DNA from 2 places in the Mycobacterium sp. Aquia_216 genome. Region 2 is predicted to be linked to the other one. Evidence: predicted binding sites of a transcription regulator. Region 2 holds the regulator's gene; the other holds the start of a gene.
What was found. The regulator LexA, encoded in region 2, represses DNA repair genes until DNA is damaged. The targets are predictions, from matches to a motif close to CGAACANNTGTTCG.
Positions count from the first base shown of each region.

Region 1: ruvC (crossover junction endodeoxyribonuclease RuvC) is a predicted target of LexA. The motif match lies at 4,434-4,447, and genes of this name have one in related genera.

Region 1 covers NZ_CP113529.1:2,597,507-2,605,413, reverse strand. The annotation lists gene OK015_RS12305 (alpha/beta fold hydrolase) at 1-418, opposite strand, end outside; gene OK015_RS12300 (MarR family winged helix-turn-helix transcriptional regulator) at 477-941, shown strand; gene OK015_RS12295 (hypothetical protein) at 953-1,666, opposite strand; gene OK015_RS12290 (DUF1304 domain-containing protein) at 1,740-2,126, opposite strand; gene ruvB (Holliday junction branch migration DNA helicase RuvB) at 2,135-3,202, opposite strand; gene ruvA (Holliday junction branch migration protein RuvA) at 3,199-3,813, opposite strand; gene ruvC (crossover junction endodeoxyribonuclease RuvC) at 3,810-4,391, opposite strand; gene OK015_RS12270 (DUF4178 domain-containing protein) at 4,598-5,209, shown strand; gene OK015_RS12265 (DUF2617 family protein) at 5,219-5,731, shown strand; gene OK015_RS12260 (DUF4247 domain-containing protein) at 5,728-6,159, shown strand; gene OK015_RS12255 (DUF350 domain-containing protein) at 6,174-6,629, shown strand; gene OK015_RS12250 (polyamine aminopropyltransferase) at 6,626-7,907, shown strand, end outside.
Region 2 covers NZ_CP113529.1:2,489,204-2,497,110, reverse strand. The annotation lists gene OK015_RS11655 (proteasome assembly chaperone family protein) at 1-192, shown strand, start outside; gene OK015_RS11650 (alpha/beta fold hydrolase) at 227-1,258, shown strand; gene OK015_RS11645 (PhzF family phenazine biosynthesis protein) at 1,293-1,979, shown strand; gene OK015_RS11640 (peroxynitrite isomerase) at 1,989-2,474, opposite strand; gene nrdR (transcriptional regulator NrdR) at 2,479-2,943, opposite strand; gene OK015_RS11630 (LysM peptidoglycan-binding domain-containing protein) at 3,100-3,594, opposite strand; gene lexA (transcriptional repressor LexA) at 3,889-4,590, shown strand; gene OK015_RS11620 (LGFP repeat-containing protein) at 4,609-6,969, opposite strand; gene OK015_RS11615 (acyl-CoA dehydrogenase family protein) at 7,495-7,907, opposite strand, start outside.

The DNA.
Region 1 (7,907 bases), 110 kb from region 2:
GCCAGGCGCGCGTCACGCGGTATCGGGTACTCAGCGCCGGAACGGGCGTGCTGATGGTGGTCAGCGTGCGAATCCGGTGCGGCTGTGTCGCGGCGAGCAGGATCCCGACATGCCCACCCCAGGCGTTGCCGACCCAGTCGACCGGCTCGTCGATTCCCAGCGCGTCCAGCGCCTCCAGCGCGGCGTGTACGCATTCGCCGAAGCTGAAATCGCGGCCGACCGGGTCGCTCATTCCGTGCGAGGGCCCGTCGATAGCGACCACCGTGCGGTGATGCGACAACGCGTTGAATAGTGGCCCCCAGGACCGTGAATCGACGAACAGGCTATGCCAGAGAACTGCGGTCGGCCCGGTTCCGGCTCGCCTCAGGTGCAGTCGGCCGAGGGACGTGGCTACGAAGTTTTCGTCCACGATGGCCATCAGAACTCCAATTACTTCGGAAGCCGAAACTTCGGTAGCCGTAGTATTGTCTGATCGCATGACGACGTCAAGGGAGCTGCCGACGGACCGACAAGCGGTCGGCCAGCTGCTGGTGCGGTTGACGCGACAATTCCGCCAAGACCTCGCCGCGCCCCGCACCGACCGCGGCTACGGCGATATCCGCGATCCGCACCTGCAGATCTTCGGCAACATCGGAACCGGAGGCATCCGACTCACCGAACTGGCCGCTCGGGCGCAGCTCAGTCTCGCGGCTGCCTCCGAACTGGTGAACGACCTCGCCGCACTTGACTACCTGACTCGGCGGCCGGACCCGCAAGACGGGCGGGCTAAGCTGATCGACCTCACCGATCGCGGCCGACGCTTACTTGCCGACGCGGGCGACCGGGTGGCCGACATCGAGGCGCGGTGGTCGGAATTGGTGGGCATCGACGATTTCGCGCACATGTGCGCCACTATGCAGCGGCTGCTCGACACCCTCGACCCCGAGGACGCACGCCGGTAGCGTATTGCCGCTCAGCTCTGCGGATGCGGCCAGCGCAGGTATGACGCACCCGATGCGGGCGCGGCGTCCGCGCGGTGCTTCTTGCGCCAACCGCCGGTCTTCGGGCCTTCGGGGGACTCGTAGTGGCCCGCCCCCGGCGTGGTCAGGGCATCCGGTGACACCTCACGCTGCGGCTCTTCCAGCCCGGACATGTAGACGGGCTCATTGGCCGGCGGCGCCGCCGACCGCACTCGCGCGAGGGCTTCGATATCGCTGGCCAGCCGCACCGCCAGGCGTGCGAGCGCGACGCCACCGACGAAGACGATCAGGGCTCCCAGACCCGAGAAATACGAGATCTCCAGTGCGGCCCGCTTACGCGCGGTTGCGGCGATCGGGTCGCCGACGGATCCGATCCCCACGATCGGAGCGACCTCACCACCGATCACGAACCAGACCCCGGCCAGGACCGCCAGCCAGCCGCCCACGATCGCGGTGATCCGATTTCCGGAAAAGATCAGCAACAGGCCGCCCAGCGCGGTGACGCCGCCCGGTAGGACCTCGAGCCAGCCACGAGCCGTGCTCCATGCCCACTGCCTGTCGGGTGTGTAAGCGAAGTTGAAATGCGGACCGACGAACGGGATCAGCGCACCCCAAGCACCGAGGATGACCAGGACCAATCCGCAAACCGCACCGCGGGAGCGTGGCATCCACAACCTGCCTGGCTGACCTTCTTTCGCGTGGTTCATTACATCCCCCTATAGACGCCGGGCTACTTCAGCATCGCGTGGATACCCGGCGGTGTCGGGGATGTAACCCCAGTTACGTGGTCAGGCCGAGCACCAGCAGCACGATCGCGATCAACGGAAACGCGCCCTGCGTGACCGCGGCCCGGGCCTTGCCCGGTGCCGACACCAGGAGCACGACCGCGGCCGCGGCCATCGACCCGATCCCGGCGAAGACAAGCGCGGCTCCGACCGCCCGGTGTCCCGTCGCGACTTCAGCGATCCCGATGCCCCCGACGATCGCCAAGAAGAGGTTGTAAAAGCCCTGGTTGAACGCGAGCAGCTTGGTGGTCTCGGCCTCCTCGGGCGTCGTACCGAAGGTGGCGCGGGTCCGGGGTGAAGTCCAGGTCAACGACTCCATCGTGAAGATATAGACGTGCAGCAACGCCGCGAGCGCGGCGAATACCAATCCGGCGGTGATCATGGCGCCTCCTACTCGAATAGCCCCGGTTGGGCCAACCCGGTGACCCCAGCCGGCGGTGTCATGCCCAGGTGAGTCCAGGCCTGCGCGGTGGCCACCCGGCCCCGCGGCGTGCGCGCGACCATTCCGGCGCGGACCAGGAACGGCTCACACACCTCCTCGACGGTGGCCGCCTCTTCCCCGACCGCCACCGCGAGCGTCGAAACGCCGACGGGACCACCGCCGAAGCTGCGGGTCAGCGCCGACAGCACCGCCCGGTCCAGCCGGTCGAGCCCGAGCTCGTCGACGTCGTAGACCTCCAGCGCGGACTTGGCGACGTCACGGGTGATCACCCCGTCGGCGCGCACCTCGGCGAAATCGCGCACCCGGCGCAGCAGGCGGTTGGCGATCCGCGGCGTGCCCCTCGACCGGAGCGCGATCTCCGCGCCCGCGTCGGCGCCCAGCTCGATGCCGAGGATCCCGGCCGAACGGGCCAGCACCCGCTCCAGATCGGCCGGCTCGTAGAAATCCATGTGCGCGGTGAAACCGAAGCGATCACGCAACGGTCCGGTCAGGGCGCCGGACCGGGTGGTCGCGCCGACCAGGGTGAACGGCGCCACCTCCAACGGAATCGACGTTGCCCCAGGGCCTTTGCCCACGACGACGTCGACCCGGAAGTCCTCCATGGCGAGGTAGAGCATCTCCTCGGCCGGCCGGGCGATGCGGTGAATCTCGTCGATGAACAACACATCGTGCTCGACCAGATTGGACAGCATCGCGGCCAGGTCGCCCGCGCGCTCCAGCGCCGGCCCCGAGGTCACCCGCAACGAGGACCCCAGCTCGGCGGCGATGATCATCGCCAGCGACGTCTTGCCCAGCCCCGGCGGCCCGGACAGCAGGATGTGATCCGGTGTGCCGCCACGGTTTTTGGCCCCCTCGAGGACGAGCTGCAGCTGTTCGCGGACCCGGGACTGGCCGATGAACTCCCGCAACGAGCGGGGCCGAAGACTGACGTCGACGTCGCCCTCCCCAGACACCAGCGCCCCGGAAACATCGCGCAGGTCGCGATCCGAATAGTCCTCGGAATCGTCGTCGCTCATTTGGACCTACCCAGTAGCGACAGTGCGGCCCGCAATGCACCGGAAGTCGTTGCCTGCTCGCCTTTTTCGCGGCTGGCCGCCAGCACGTTGTCGGTGGCGTCCTCGGCCTGCTTGGCCGCGAAGCCCAGGCCAACGAGCGCCTCGACCACGGGACCGCGCACCGCGTGGCCGTTGACGGTAGCGCCCGCGGGTGCCGCCGCGGAGGCACCGGCCGGGTAGATCTTGTCGCGCAACTCCAGGACCATCCGCTCGGCGCCGCGCTTGCCGATGCCGGGCACCCGGGTCAGCGCGGTGATGTCGCCGTCGGCCAGCGCTTGACGCAGCGCCGCGGCGTCATGCACGGCCAGGGTCGCCATGGCCAGCCGCGGGCCGACGCCCGACACGGACAGCAGCGTCAGGAACAGGTCGCGGGTCTCGCCGTCGACAAAGCCGTACAGCGTCTGCGAATCCTCGCGAACGATCATCGCGGTGACCAGCCGGGCCTCGCTGCCGTGGCGCAGCGTGGCCAGCGTCGACGGCGTCGCGTTCACCCGGTAGCCGACGCCGGCGGCTTCGATCACGACATGATCGAGTGCGACCTCGAGCACCTCGCCGCGCACCGAGGCGATCATCGGGCCGCCCCCGCTTTGGCCGCCTTGGCCTTGGCGGCCAACTTGGCCCGGTAGGCCTGGCGCTGCTGGGCGGCCATCGCTTCGGCCGCCGCCATCCGGGCTAGCATCGGCGCTCTCCAGCAATGGCAGATGGCCAGCGCCAGCGCGTCGGCGGCGTCGGCGGGCGTCGGTTTGGCTTGCAGCTCAAGGATTCTGGTGACCATCGCGGTGACCTGAGCCTTGTCGGCGGTACCGTTGCCGGTGACCGCGGCCTTGACCTCGCTGGGGGTGTGGAAATGCACGCCGATATCGCGTTTGGCCGCCGCCAGCGCGATCACGCCGCCGGCCTGCGCGGTGCCCATCACGGTCGACACATTGTGCTGGGAGAACACCCGCTCGATCGCGATCACGTCGGGACGATGCGTGTCCAGCCAGTACTCGACGGCGTCGCTGATCGCCAGCAGTCGTTGCGGCAGCGCGGCATCCGACGGGGTGCGGACCACGTCGACGTCCAGCGCGACGACATGTCGGCCGCGCCCGCTTTCGACGACCGAAAGCCCGCATCGAGTCAGTCCGGGGTCGACGCCCATCACGCGCATAGCATGCTCCAACTTCGTCGACTTCTTGAAAATACCGTGGCCCGAACAGCTGTTCGATAGCGTAGCGGTCGGGTCCGACCGCTACGAACTCCGACACGCGGCGCCCGGGCCACTTTCGGGCCGGGCAGGTTGCGGCTCCGGACCCGGCAAAAGCTGTTAACTTAGGCCCACGTTCGCTCCACGGCCGCGGCGACGGGAGGGTCTGGTTGGGAACAGTGCTGGTGGTGCTGGCCGCGGTGCTGTTCATCGCGTCCATCATCGTGCTTGTCGTGGCGTCCCGGCGCCCCAAGGCGGCTGCCGGGCCGCGGGGACGCCGTGATCCCCTGGCCTTCGACGCCATGCCCCAGTTCGGGCCCCGGCAGCTGGGGCCGGGCGCCATCGTCAGCCATGGCGGGGTCGACTACGTGGTCCGCGGGTCGGTGACGTTCCGCGAGGGACCGTTCGTGTGGTGGGAACACCTGCTGGAGGGCGGCGACCGGCCGACCTGGTTCGCCGTCGAATCCGACGACGGGCGCCTCGAATTGGTCATGTGGGTTACCCGCAAGGACGTCACGTTGCAACCCGGCGACCAATACCTGGTCGACGGGATCTCGTTTCAGGAGTCCGAGCGCGGCCGGGCGTCCTACACCACCGAAGGCACGACGGGCCTGCCGGCCGGCGGCGAGATGGAGTTCGTCGACTGCGCGAACGCCGACGAAAGCGTGCTGCTCTCCTTCGAGCGCTGGGCACCCGGCACACCCTGGGAGATATCGACGGGCAAGCCGGTGCTGCCGGGGGAGCTCACCGTCTACCCGGCGCCCGCGCCGGGCTCCCCGTAGGGCCGCCCGGTGCCGCTCTATCAACTCGCCGTAGCTCCGGCCGACGTGTCCGGAAGAAGGCTGCGGCTCGCACTCAACGCACCCGCGCCGCCGCTGCTGGCGAGCCATTCGCTGCGGCATCCCGACGGTGGCGCACTGCGGCTCGGGGTGCTCGGCGCCTCACATCTCGTCACGATCGAGCACGCCGCCAGCACCTTCTCCGAGCAGGTGTCGTGCACCGCCGACAGCGACACCGGCAAGCTGCCCGAGCGCGCCGAAGCCGGCGGCTATTCGCTGGAATCGGCCACCGGTACGTACGACGAGACGACGTTTCGGCGATTGGCGCGCGAACTGCGCGACCGGTGCCGGACCGAAACCGGTTGGCTCGGCGGCACCTTCCCCGGCGACGACGCCGCACTGACCGTGCTGGCCGCCGAACCCGACGGCACCGGCTGGCGCTGGCAGACGTGGCACCTGTACCCGCGCACCCCGCTTGGCTCCGGCGGCGAAGTGGTCCACACTGCGAGCCGGTGGCGGCCGTGAGCCGCAAACACCTGTTCTGGCTTGCCGGTGGGCTGGCCGCGGCGTCGGTGGTGTGCTTGGTTGCCGGAATCATATTGCTGCAGAAGAATATTGCGTCGTATATCGCGAGCAACTATCGCGAGTACTCCCGCGATGCCAACGGAAAGCGATACCTCTGCAGCGGATCGCCGGACCAGGTGGCCGACACGATCGCGGACTATCAGGAGCCCGAGGCGCGCGCGGACAACGACAACACCGAATACCTGCGCTACAGCGACAATATCGTGACCGTCGGCCCAGATGGCACCCACCCGTGCAGCATTCGCGTCGAAAGCCTCGGCGCCGGATACAGCCACGGCTCTTACATCTTCCTCGGTCCCGGCTTCGGTCCCGGATCGCCGTCCAGCGGCTCCGGCGGTAGTCCCGGCGGCCCCGGCGGAACGAAATAACAAAGGAGACAACCATGTACCTCGCCTTCGATATCGGAAACGTGGACCTCGACCCCGTCCTGAAAGGCGTCGTCGCTTCACTGCTGTACTTCGTCGTCGGAATGGCGGTGCTGATCGTCGGCTTCTACACGGTCGACGTGTTGACTCCGGGCAAGCTGCGCCAGCTGGTGTTCGTCGATCGCCGCCCCAACGCCGTAATCGTGTCCTGCGCAATGTATGTCGCCCTCACCACCGTGATTGTCAGCGCCGTCGTCGACAGTTACAGCCAGTTGGGTCAGGGCCTCGTCGGCGTTGCGGTGTACGGGTTGATGGGTGTGATCCTGTTGGGCATCGCGCTACTGACGCTGCGTCTGGTGATCCCGGGCAGCTTCCACGAGCACATCGACGATGCCGAGCTGCATCCCGGGTCGTTCGCGGTGGCGGTGATGCTGTTGGCCGTCGGAGGAGTAACGGCCGCCGCGGTGTCATGACGACCACACGGGAAGCGGCACGGCCCGCGGAGACGTCGATACGCTGGCGAGCCCTGCTGCTCGCGGCCGTCGCCGCGTGCGCGGCGTGCGGCATCATTTACGAACTGGCGCTGCTGACGCTGTCGGCGAGCCTGAACGGCGGCGGCATCGTCGCCACCTCACTGATCGTCGCGGGCTACATCGCGGCGCTGGGTGTGGGCGCGCTGCTGGTCAAGCCGCTACTACGGCACGCGGGCATCATGTTCGTCGCCGTCGAGGCAATGCTGGGCATCATCGGCGGGCTGTCCGCGGCGGCGCTGTATGCGGTGTTCGCGTTCCTGGACGGCGCGATCGGGTCGACGTGGGTGCTGGCGATCGGCACCGCGCTGATCGGCGGCCTGGTCGGCGCCGAGGTGCCGTTGCTGATGACGCTGTTGCAGCAGAGACGAACCGCCTCCGTAGATCCGGCGACCGACACCGGCCGCACACTGGCCAACCTCAATGCGGCCGACTATCTGGGGGCGTTGGTCGGCGGATTGGTCTGGCCGTTCGCGCTGCTGCCGCATCTCGGGATGATCCGCGGCGCGGCGGCCACCGGCGTCGTCAACCTGGTCGCGGCGGCCATCGTGGCGATGTTCCTGCTGCGGCGCGTTATCTCCACAGCACAGCTGGCAACGGCACTGTGCGCTCTCGCCACGGCCCTCGGGCTGCTAGTGGTGCTACTGGTGCACGCGCATGACATCGAAACGACAAGCCGCCAAAGGCTTTACGCAGACCCGATCATCGCCTACCGGCATACCGCCTACCAGGAAATTGTCGTGACTCGACGCGACAACGACACCCGGCTCTACCTGGACGGCGGCCTGCAGTTCTCCACCCGGGACGAATACCGATACACCGAAAGCCTCGTCTACCCCGCGCTCGGCAAGGGCGCGCGCTCGGTGCTGGTACTGGGCGGTGGCGACGGCCTGGCAGCACGAGAATTACTGCGGCAGAACAGAATCGACAAGATCGTGCAGGTCGAGCTCGACCCCGCCGTGATCGAGATCGCCCGCACCACCCTGCGCGAGGCCAATGCCGGCGCGCTGGACAACCCTCGGGTTTCCGTCGTGATCGACGACGCGATGCGCTGGCTTCGGGCGACGCATCCGCAGTTGCGCCCGGCCGGGGGCTTCGACGCCGTCATCGTCGACCTGCCCGACCCGGACACACCAGTGCTGGGCCGCCTGTATTCAACTGAGTTCTATGCCCTTGTCGCGCATGCACTTTCACCCGATGGACTGGTCGTGGTCCAGGCAG
Region 2 (7,907 bases):
GCGAGTGCCGAGGTCGCTCAAGTGGTGGCTGCACTCGAGCGCCAGTACGATGCCTTCATCGACGCTCAGGAGAACAGGTCGTTACTAACGCACGACGAAGACCTGCCTAGCGGCGACGAGCTTGGCGCCGAGTTCGAGCGATTCCTAGCCCAGCAGGCCGAGAAGAAGCGCGACGACGACGACCCGGCTTAAACGTCCAAGGGGGCGCGACAACAAGGGTGACGAGATGACTGAGCGCAAGCGCAAGAGCAATCTTCGCCCGGTGCGGGAAGTGACTACCCCCCGGCTCGAGTTCCGCACCATCCACGGGTACAAACGAGCGTTCCGCATTGCCGGCTCCGGGCCGGCCATTCTGTTGATTCACGGCATCGGCGACAACTCCACGACGTGGAATACCGTGCAGGCCAAGCTCGCTCAGCGGTTCACGGTGATCGCCCCCGACCTGCTGGGGCACGGGCAATCCGACAAACCCCGCGCCGACTACTCGGTGGCCGGCTATGCCAACGGGATGCGTGACTTGCTGTCCGTGCTCGATATCGAGCGCGTGACGATCGTCGGTCATTCACTCGGCGGCGGGGTGGCGATGCAATTCGCTTATCAGTTCCCGCATCTGGTCGAGCGGCTGATCCTGGTCGCCGCGGGCGGTGTCACCAAGGACGTCAACGTCGCCTTCCGGTTGGCCTCGCTACCGATCGGGACGGAGGCGTTGGCGCTGCTGCGGCTGCCCCTGGTGCTGCCGGCAGTTCAGCTGGCGGGACGGCTCGCGGGCCTGGCCATCGGATCGACCGGTTTGGGCCGCGATCTGCCTAATGTGCTGCGCATCCTGGACGACTTGCCGGAGCCGACGGCCTCATCGGCATTCAGCCGGACACTGCGGGCAGTGGTGGATTGGCGCGGGCAGATCGTCACCTTCCTGGATCGATGTTATTTGACCCAGGCCATCCCGGTGCAGATCGTCTGGGGGACCAAGGATGCGGTGGTCCCCGTCCGTCATGCCTGGATGGCACACGCCGCGATGCCCGGCTCGCGGCTGGAGATCTTTCAGGGCTCCGGTCACTTTCCGTTCCACGAAGACCCGGCTCGCTTCATCGACGTCCTGCAGCGCTTCATCGACACCACCGCGCCCGCCGAATACGATCAGGCCGCGCTTCGTGAATTACTGCGCACCGGCAGGGGCGAACGCACGGTCACGGGCTCGGCCGATACGCGCGACGCGGTGTTCAACGCGATCGGCTCGGACGAGCGCAGCGCTACTTAGATAATTGCGTTGACCCGGGCCGTACAGTCGGGACATGGGTATCGATGTGACGGTGTTGCGGGTCTTCACCGACCGCGACGGCAGATTCGGCAATCCGTTGGGCGTCGTCGAGGCCAACCAGGTCGCTCCCGCCGATCGCCAACAGTTGACCACCCAATTGGGTTACAGCGAAACGATATTCGTCGATCTGCCGGCCGCCGGCTCAACCACCACGCAAGCCACCATCTACACGCCACGCACCGAGCTTCCGTTCGCCGGGCACCCGACCGTCGGCCTGTCGTGGTGGCTGCGGGAGAACGGCACGCCGATCAACACGCTCGCGGTCCCGGCCGGCATCGTGCAGGTGCACTACGACGGCGATCTGGTGGGCGTCACCGCGCGCGCCGACTGGGGCCCTGAATTCGCAATTCACGAATTCGATTCCGTTGACCAGCTTCTCGCGGCCGAGCCCAGCAACTTCCCCGACGACAGCGCGCACTACCTGTGGGCCTGGATCGACCAGTCCACCGGTTCGTTGCGCTCCCGGACGTTCGTCACGAATCTCGGTGTGCCCGAAGACGAAGCGACCGGCTCCGCCGCGCTCCGGATAACCGAACATCTCAGCCGCGACCTGAGCATCACTCAGGGCAACGGGTCGAGGCTGGAAACCGTGTGGAGTTCCGATGGCTGGGCGCGCGTCGCCGGCCGCGTCGTCAACGACGGTGTGACACAACTGAACTGAGCGGCGGCCTCAGGATTTTCGCTGCAACACCGCGGTGAGATGATGCTGCAGGGGTTGCCCGACCGCGCCCATCCGCACCGAGTACGACAGCCGGCCGCCGTCGATGCGGAAGGAACGGCCAAGCGCGGACACTTCTTTGGCGGTCGGAGTCAGTCCGACCGACGTGGTGGCCAACTCGATTTCGATGACATCGCCGGTCACTTCATAGGAGCCGACCTCGATTTCGGTGACGCCGCTGGGGTGCGCCAGCACCAGCTCGACGTGACCGGGCTCCGGCACCCGCAGATAGCCGGTCTCGGCATGCAGCGGTTTGCCGTCGGCTACCCCTTTGGTCTTTTGCGCGTAAGCCAGAAACGGTTTGCCCACATGGGAAAACACCACTTCCTCGAGATACTCGAAGGGCTGGATCGTCGGGTACTCGCCCGCGCCACGACCGGCCCAGGTGCCGAGCAGCGGCGCGAGCGCCGCGAGATCGGGATGCAAGTCGCCAGGCATGCCGTCAGCCCGGTGTCGATACTTTGCGATGCTTGCGAAGCGCCGCGATCTCGCGCTCGAAATCGTCGGCCGAAGAAAAGGACCGGTATACCGACGCGAAGCGCAGGTAAGCCACCTCGTCCAGGTCACGCAACGGGCCGAGGATCGCCAGGCCGACCTCGTGACTGGGCACTTCCGGCGAACCGGCCGCACGCACCGTATCTTCCACCTGCTGGGCCAGCAGATTCAGCGCGTCCTCGTCCACCTGACGGCCCTGGCACGCCCGGCGAACGCCCTTGATGACCTTTTCGCGGCTGAACGGCTCCGTGACGCCGCTGCGCTTGACCACGGCCAGGACCGCGGTTTCTACCGTGGTGAAGCGCCGCCCGCACTCCGGGCACGACCGACGCCGCCGAATGGCTTGGCCTTCATCGGTTTCCCGCGAGTCGATCACCCGGGAATCGGGATGGCGGCAGAACGGACAATGCATGACCGCTCCTTCGCTGTGCCGGCATCTCGCGGAACACTCCGAGCGTACCTGGGCACGACCGCGCCGGGCCAATGCAGCCGCGACACGCGTGGTGATACCGGAGGATGAACTGAGGAGCCTTGGCGTAGAGCGGTTTTCGCCATCACCGGCGCGGCGTCAGCCGACCGGCGCGATCAGCGTCTGACCCGCGGCCAGCGCCGGCGAGCTCAGGTTGTTCAGTTCGCGGATACGGTCGGCGACCGCGCGGACCGGGGCTTCCGGGGCCACCCGGTGCGCCACGTCCTGTAGCGATTCGCCCGGCTCGACCTTTACCACGGACAGCCGGTCCGGCACGGGAGCGGCCGCCGCGGCGGAGTCGCCGTTGGCGATCTGACCGAGATTCGCAACCAGGCCCAGCCAGAGGGTGATGATCCCGGCCATCAGGGCCAGACCGATCGTCGTCCCGACCGTCGCCGGGCGCCGGCGGTGCGGCGCGGCCGACATCGCGACGCCGGTGCCCCGGTAGCGCATCGGAGTCCCGGCCGGGCGTGACTGCCCGGCGCGGCGCGACCGCAGTGCGCGTTCCTGGTCATAACGAGGCCGTCCGACCAGCCCGTCGCTCGGGCGCCGCACGTTGTTGGTCCGCGGTGAGACTGTGTGCATGAGCGTCATGTGCGTTCCTCCGGTCAACTAATCCTCGCTCGTGCGTTCGACCCTATCGCTCGTGTGTTCGAAATCCGAACATTTGAGCGAAGCGTGTCGCACGAGCAAAACGCTAGACCATGCCACCGACAACTTGTCCCGGTCGCTATCGATGCCATAAAGCACAAGTACCCGGTCTTTTCGAGAGTTACACCATTGTTATTCGCAGAGTGCCGCGAATCACTTCTCCGGGCCGCCCCAGGTGCGACACGCCAGTCGAACACATGTTTGATTCTTGGATTCAGGCGGGCTACATTCAGTGCCATGAGCGACAGCAACGACACCTCAGCAGCCGGACCGGACGGCCGGTTGCACGCCGTGGATTCATCGCTTACCCAGCGGCAACGCACCATCTTGAACGTCATCCGCGAGTCGGTGACCACCCGCGGATACCCGCCGAGCATCAGGGAGATCGGCGACGCGGTCGGCCTGACGTCGACATCCTCGGTGGCTCACCAATTGCGCACCCTCGAGCGCAAGGGATTCCTGCGCCGCGACCCGAACCGTCCCCGGGCCGTCGACGTCCGCGGCGCCGACGAAATGGTGGTGGCAGCGCCGGCCACCGAGGTCGCCGGGTCCGACGCCTTGCCGGAACCCACGTACGTCCCCGTGCTTGGGCGCATCGCGGCCGGTGGACCGATCCTGGCCGAAGAAGCCGTCGAGGATGTCTTCCCGCTCCCCCGCGAGCTGGTCGGCGAGGGCACGCTGTTTCTGCTCAAGGTGGTCGGCGACTCGATGGTCGAGGCGGCGATCTGCGACGGCGACTGGGTGGTGGTGCGGCAGCAGAACGTCGCCGACAATGGCGACATCGTCGCGGCCATGCTCGACGGTGAGGCCACCGTCAAGACGTTCAAACGCGCGGGCGGTCAGGTCTGGCTGATGCCGCACAACCCCGCGTTCGATCCCATCCCGGGCAATGAGGCGACCGTGCTCGGCAAGGTCGTCACGGTGATCCGCAAGGTATAGCGCCGAGCGGACCGGCGTTCAGTCTGCCTTGATGAAGCCGTTGACCAGCGCGGCTTCCTCGCTGGAGAACCAGATTTCGGCCAGCGTGTCGTGGTAGAGGTCGCTATCCGGCGTGTAGTACAAACCGAAGCGGGGGCTGGCCTTGATCGGATAGCCGTCGGGCATCTGGTACGGGTCCTCTAACGGCAAATGGATCGTCGGACGGCCGGATTGCCCTAGTGCGCCGATAGCCGCGGCCGGCGCGAGGTCCGCCTCGTCATCGGTGTCCGCTGCGGCGTGGCGCCCTCCGCCTCTCGGTGCGGCCCCGGACGCGACGCCGAGCGCAGCCGCCAGGCCGGATGCGGCCCCACCCGCGGCGGCAGCACCGGACGCGGCCGCAGCACCCGATGCGGCGTCGCTCGCGGCAGCGAGATCGGGCGGCGTGTGCGGCACGGCGACGTCGGGATAGGCCGCCTCCTCATCGTCGGCTCCGGGGTAACCCGCGTCCGCGTACGCGGCATCCTCGTCGGCGTAATCCAGATAACCGGCCTCGTCGGCGACGGCAGCGTCCGGGTAGGCGGCTTCCGGGCCGGCGGCATCGGTGTAGTCGGCATCGGTGTAGGCGGCATCGGCAAGGGCATCCGGATAACCGGGCACGTCGGCCTCGTCGCGGTAGCCGGCCTGCGGGAGCTCGTCGCCGTACCCGGCCTCGATCAGATCTTCCGCCGACACCACCGGGATGGAATCGGTGTCGACCGAGTCGGGATCCCGCTCGTCGACCCCTAGCTGATCCCACTCCTCCTCGGAAACGGATGCCCGGTGGTCGTACCCCTCGTCGTCGGCCAGCTCGGCGGTTTCGGGTGCGTGCGGCCATCTGGCTCGCGGCACCTCGTTGGCCTCGTGGTGCTCCGGTGCGTTCAGGTCGCTGAATGACAGGTGCTCGGTGGAGGCCTCGGCGTAATCGGGCCCCCAGCGCGGCTCGCCCGTGTCGTCGTAGCCGCCGACATCGACGTCGCGCTCGATGTCGTAGGGCGCCGTCTTACGGCCGGCGCGATGCCGGCGCCACCGCACCGCCACAAACACCGCGAGCAGCACCAAAACCAGCAGCGGGACCAGGGCGAACACGTACCACCAGCTCCAGGTGAACCACTTCTTGGCGTGCGGAGGCATCGCCGTGCTGCTCGGCTGGTTCTGGCCCGACACCTGCAAGCCGGACAACAGCGGGGCCAGGTTGGCCGGGTCGGTGGAGAAGGTGTTCTTTGCCCGATTCCACGAGATCTTGCCGCCGGTGAACTTCTGCGAGATCACGTCGCCGTCGACGGTCTGGTCGCCGAGCGGCGCGCCGAGCTTTCCGGTGGCGCCGCGCAGCTTGTCCCAGGCAGCCTTCATCGCGCCGCGTACGACGAACGCGCCGTGATCTGAGGTCCAGAAGATCACCGGCTTGTCGGCCGCCGAGAACGTGGCGATCCGGCTGTTGGGACTGACGCCGCCGTCGGACTCGTTGGCGGTCGGGAAGCCCAGGTCACTGCTGACCGGGCCACCCAGCGACTCGTACTTCGTCAGAATGTCGCTTTCGATCGCGGCCGCACCGGTTGCCGGGCTGAAGAACACCTTGCCGCCGGCGAAGTTCTGGGCGATGCCGTCGCCACCGATCGGATACTGACCACCCTGCTTGGCGCCCAGCTGACCGCTGGCGCCGCCGGCCGCGCGCCAGGCCATGTTGATGGCCGCGGCGGGATCGATCGCTACCTGCAAGCCTTTCAGCTGATCGGCCAATCCCGCTGGCTCAGTGGTGAATTCCTTGGTCTTGCGGTTCCAGGAAATCTGGCCGGCGCCGAACTTCTGGGTGGACACCTCGCCGTCGTACGTCTCATCCGCGACCGGGGCGCCGAGGACACCGCCCGAGCTGCCGAGCTTGTCCCAGGCGGCGTTCAGCGCGCCGCGCACGACGAACGCCCCATGGTCGGGTGTCCAGAAGATCACCGGCTTGTCGCTGGCCGAGAACGTCGCCACTCGGCTGTCCGGCCCCGCCAGACCGGGAACCTCGTTGATGGTCGGAAAGCCCAGGTCGCTACCGGCCGCACCGCCCAGCATGTCGTACTTATCCAGGATCGGCCCGTAGATGAATCTGGCACCGGTGGCGGTGGTGAAGTACATCTTGCCGCCGTCGAAGTCGCACGCGAAGCCGTCGGCGACGGGGTAGACATCGCCCTTGCGGGCGCCCAGCGGCGAGGTGTCGCCGCCGGCCTTGCTCCACTCCGCCATGATCGCGGCTTCGGCGTCACCGATCGGAGACGCTGAGACGGTAGGTGCCAGTAGCACGATGGCCAACGCTGTGGTCGCCACGCTGATCAGCGCCCGACCGGCGAGCCTGCGCACGTGACCTCTCTTCCCGTTCACCAAGCCTCCCAGCCGACGGATATGCCCTTATGTATGGCCATGCCCGTACCCTGCGGCCCCTGCGCGAGCTTGGTCCCCCAAACGCGCGTTACGAACCCCACCGAGGTTCGTATTATCGCCGAGCTCGCATAACTTTGCTCCAGCGAACAAGAAATACGAAGGCAATTCGCGAATATTACGAAAACGGATACCACTCCGATGTCGAAATGATGCCGGACGACGATCGTGTCGCGACCGGTCCTGCCTCAGAACACACCGGGGGTGGGTGATTCCGCGCTCGACGTGGTCGAAAGGCATGCGCCGACCGTACGCGAAGCGCCGGCTATCCACTCGAGCAAAGAAGCATTTCATGGGCATCGACTATTTTGCCGCAAATCCAAGCAATGACAGCGTAAGCAGAGGAGTTGCGCTTCGTTCGTGTCACCGCCCGCGCGGGCTGCGCGCGGATGTCCACGATTCGTTGTTGCGTGACAGCGAGATTGGTTCACCACCGCCGACGCTAGCCGACGGGGTGCGAGCACGCGGCTAGACCCCGAGGCTGCGCCCGATGATCTCCTTCATGATCTCGGTCGTGCCACCGTAGATGGTCTGCACCCGTGCGTCGAGATAGGCACGCGCGACTGGGTATTCGCGCATGTAGCCGTAACCGCCGTGCAGCTGCAGGCAGCGGTCGATCAGGTGGACCTGCTTCTCGGTGGAATACCACTTGGCCATCGCGGCCTGCTCGGCGGTGAGTTTGCCCTCCAGGTGCAGCGCGATGTAGTTGTCGACCATGATGCGCACCACGGTGGCCTCGGTCGCCAGCTCGGCGAGCACGAAGCGGCTGTTCTGAAAGCTGCCGATCGGCTTGCCAAAGGCCTTGCGCTCCTTGGTGTACTGCAGCGTCTGCTCCAGCACGCTCTCCATCGATGCGGCTGCCATGATGGCGATGTTGATCC